DNA from 2 places in the Flavobacterium sp. WC2409 genome. Region 1 is predicted to be linked to the other one. Evidence: riboswitches for the same ligand, from Rfam matches in the RefSeq annotation. Region 1 holds a riboswitch; the other holds the start of a gene.
What was found. A riboswitch is a leader RNA that binds a small molecule or an ion and turns the genes downstream of it on or off. The one in region 1 is predicted to bind S-adenosylmethionine.

Region 1 (2,206 bases):
ACAACAGCAATTTTTTCTTCTTGCTTTACTTTACTTTCAATAATATCCAAAACTGTATTGATTCCTTCGCCGTTAGCCAAAGATTTTCCACCAAATTTTACTATTTTCATCTGCTTTTTATTTTTAAAAACAACTTCTAATAAATTGTCTAATTGTTCGTATTCCATCAAGAAGGCATCGTGCCCGTGTTGTGAGTCAATCTCACTATAGAATACATTATTTTTAAATTTTTTAATTTCATTGTAGGTTTCTCGATTTTCTTTTGCTGTAAAAAACAAATCCGAATTGATTCCTACAATGTATATATTGGCATCTACTTTTGAAATAATCGATTCTAAAGACTCATGATTCCGAGTAATATCAATTGTTTTCAACAATTGATTCATCATTTTATAAGCAGATAGTTGAAACCTTTTTTCTAGTTTTTCTCCGTGGTAATTCAACCAACTTTCTACTTGAAATGTTTCGAGTTGCACATTGATATCCCTATTAAATTTTTCTTTGAAAGATTCAGGTGTTCGGTAGCACAACATGGCGTGAATACGGGCATCTTCAATAGGTTTTTTAGAATTATTAAGGATTTGCTCTTGCAAATAACAATTAGCAATCAACCAGTCTGTCGCTTTCCAATCTGTAGCAATAGGAATAAAATTTTGTGCCAATTTAGGTTCCAAAGCTAAAATTTCCCAAGCAATTCCACCACCTACAGAACCGCCAATGAGAGCAAATAAACTATCAATTTTCAAAAACCGAAGTCCTTCGATGAAAATCCTAGCAATATCTCTGGCGATAAAATCTCTGTAATTTTCGATGGTAGCCGAATTGAATCCGTTACCTGGTACATCAAAAGAGACAATAGTATATTTTCTAGTATCAATTGTTTTATCGACACCCACGATATCATTCCACCAACCTGATTCTCCAATAACTTGTGAATTTCCGGTCAAGGCATGGTTTATTAAAATAATGGGAGCCGTATGCAGCGGAGCACCAAAAACTTGATAACTTAAGTTGAGGCTAGCGTATAATGCACCATTATGGGTGGTGAAATTTTGTAAGGTAATATGTGTTGGTTTATTTTCCAATGTCAAATCTTTTATTGATTTTGATTTGTATTTGGAAATATTAGAAAGAAAAAACTAGGGAATTACTAGAGAATTTCTTGTTGTTATCTTTCCACTTTTGGGAGTGGTAGAATGCAGCACCTTCTTCGATTTCTCAAAGGGTTGCTAAGGCTTCATCGGGTCTAATCCCTCGTCCTTTCTTTATAACATTTCAATACGTTTGTGAACTTAATGATGCAAATTAACTACTAATTTTTTAAACAACCAAATTTTAAACATTCTGATTTTTAGCTAAAAATATATTTAACAAAAAAACGCAAGGCATCGCTGAATATAACTATTCAGAAATTACTCGCGTACAAAAGGGATGTTGAACAACTTCCAATTAAATGAAAAGTGTATCATTTTCTTTTGAATACATTAAAAGTTGTAATGAATTGACTGCTTTTTTAGATTTTTTTGAGTCTGGTATTTCCATTCCCAATCTTGGATTCACTAATTCATCAACAACTAGTCCGTTGTCCGTATTTTTTTTGCCTCTTAAATTCCTTAGAAACCCCAATGTTCTTGAAAATTTGTTAGTTGTACTCATGATAATTATATTTAAGTTAGTTTGTTTTCTCTTTATTATTTTAAAAAAATTTAGATACCAGAATAAAAAAAATCCTTTTGGACAAAATACCAAAAGGATTCAAGTTATATAAAACTTATACTTTTGGAATCAACAGACCTTATCGCAAAACATTGCGACAACTATCTGAATCTTTTTATTTGAAAATATTTTCATTTATTTATTTTTATGAATCGTACTATTTGTATAAATTAAAAAAGCCTCCCAATTGTCTTGGGAGGCTTTTGCTATATTATATTATATATAATTTAAAGCAATAACTAGCTCCCGAATTTCTTCGATAGGACTACAAATTGTTTACAAATATTAAAATTCATCTTTGGTATTTTTTACTGAAACAAATATCTTATTTAATTCTGTATCTTCCAAATAATTCACAACTATTTAACGATATTTTCATCTTTAAAATGAAAAACAGAGATACTATTAACAAATAACACTGATAATGTTATGAAATCAATTACTTTTTCGTTTTAAACTGGCACTCCTGCTACTTTTTTAAAAATCACGA
Region 2 (2,206 bases), 1.4 Mb from region 1:
TCCTTGAATAACACAGGAAAAAATATCAAGAATGGCGGCTGTTTTTTTGGAACTTAAATTGTATTCGTCGTTAATTTCCTTGGCAATTCCTCCAGTAATAACAATAGAAACGGTATTATTAGCAATAGCTACATTAGTAAAACCCACCAAAGCACCTATCCCCGCTTGGGCTGATTTTTTACTCTTAATGCGTTTTTTGATTTGGTGCAATAAAAAATCAATACCTCCAGCCTTATCCACCATAGCGGCTAAACCTCCAGTTAGCATCGATAGTAAAAAGATTTCAGTCATACTGGTGAATCCTTCATAAATTTTTCGAGCAAATTCCATTAACGTAAAATGATTTCCAAAATACCCAATCAATCCAGCCAATATAGTTCCAATAATCAAGGTAGAAAATACATCAACACCAACCAATGCAAGTACAATTACTAAAATATAAGGCACAATTGCAATCCATTCAAAACTTGTTTTAGGAATAGCTACTGCAGTAATATCAGAATTCAATCCCAAATAAAAGAATACTGCGATCGTAATAATAGCAGCTGGAAAAGCAATGAATAAATTGATTTTAAATTTATCTTTCAATTCACAACCTAAGGATTGTGTCGCAGCAATTGTCGTATCGGAAATCATAGATAAATTATCACCTAACATGGAACCTCCTAATAAAGCACCAGCAATCAAAGGCAATGAAGCACCACTAGAATTAGCCAAATCAACCGCAATTGGCCCAATTGCCACAATTGCACCTACAGAAGTTCCTGTAGCAGTTGATAAAAAAGCGGCTATCAAAAAGATCCCCAACGGAAAGTAAGCCACATCCACAGTATTAATTCCAAGACTTACCACGGCATCAACACCTCCCATTGCTTTACTAACCACTGCAAAAGCACCTGCTAATAGATAAATCAAACACATGGTCATAATTTTACTCTCTCCGCAACCTGCAATCAAGGTGGTTACTTTTTCATCCGCTGAACCTTTGAACAGTAAAAAAGCAGCAATAATTCCAATTAAAACCGCTATTGGAGCAGGTAACGCATAAAAGTCATCAAGCCAAATTCCGGCTCCTAAAAAAGTAAAAATAAAAATCAATAAAGGAATTAAAGCATAAGCACTTCCCTTTTTTTTAAATAAATGAGTCATAAATCAGTTTTAAAAATGATAGTATTATTACGAAAACAAAAGCAAAAAAATGGGAATGTAAAACAACATTTTTTCCAAAGGATTTGGCTTATCGTTTTAGCACCTTGCTCGTTGTTGCAGGTTGCTATCTCATTATGAGATTCGTGATAACGGGTGCAAAAGTAAATATTATTTTATATAAAAAGCAATAGTAAACTAGATTTTATAATTTAAAACCAAAAAAGCCTTACCGAAGTAAAGCTTTTTATAAATAAATTATAATTTTTGAAACTGACTAGAAAGCCACATTCCATTTTGGTAATCTTCCATTTTCATCTAAGAAGTTTTGTAACACTTGTCCTTCTACGAATGTTGGAATCCCTTTAGATTTCTCGTTGAAAGTTTCGTACCAAACCACTTCTAAAGTGCTAATATCTTCTTTTACCATTTGTGTTGGCCAAGAATATTTTCTTCCTGTTTTTGCAAACTGGTGTCCTTCAACAATCTTTTCTTTCAAACCACCATTTTTGATTTTCAAAGACCCATCGTTTTGAACAGTTCCTGTAGAACCCACCATGATTAACTCTTTTTCATCTGCAACAGCATAAACCAAAAACACACCACTTCCTTCAGAAGCGTTACATACTTGCTCTAAGCTATCGTCTGCTGTAAAAGTGAAGCTATCGCTTACCTTAAACTTTTTTAATTCTTTGTACATCTTTCTTTTGTATTAATATTAAATAAAATGCCTCACAAAAAAAGTGAGGCATTTTTATAATGACTTGAAATCACCACTAATTTTTCAATTATCCGATAACTTCTTTAACTTTTTTACCAATTTCTGCTGGAGAATCTACAACGTGAATTCCACATTCTCTCATGATTTGTTTTTTAGCTTCAGCAGTATCATCAGATCCACCTACAATAGCACCTGCGTGACCCATTGTTCTTCCTGCTGGAGCGGTAACTCCTGCAATGAAACCAACAACTGGCTTACGGTTACCATCAGCTTTAATCCAATGTGCAGCATCAGCTTCTAATTGACCACCTATCTCACCTATCATAACGATACATTCTG

Region 2: another riboswitch for S-adenosylmethionine. It lies ahead of AB3G34_RS05870 (Na+/H+ antiporter NhaC family protein); the one in region 1 lies ahead of thrA (bifunctional aspartate kinase/homoserine dehydrogenase I).

What each region holds. Positions count from the first base shown of each region.
Region 1 covers NZ_CP165625.1:3,845,469-3,847,674, reverse strand. The annotation lists gene thrA (bifunctional aspartate kinase/homoserine dehydrogenase I) at 1-1,085, opposite strand, end outside; SAM riboswitch class I at 1,166-1,274, opposite strand; gene AB3G34_RS16460 (hypothetical protein) at 1,450-1,656, opposite strand.
Region 2 covers NZ_CP165625.1:1,351,039-1,353,244, reverse strand. The annotation lists gene AB3G34_RS05870 (Na+/H+ antiporter NhaC family protein) at 1-1,149, opposite strand, end outside; SAM-I-IV-variant riboswitch at 1,208-1,304, opposite strand; gene AB3G34_RS05865 (hypothetical protein) at 1,424-1,846, opposite strand; gene sucD (succinate--CoA ligase subunit alpha) at 1,935-2,206, opposite strand, start outside.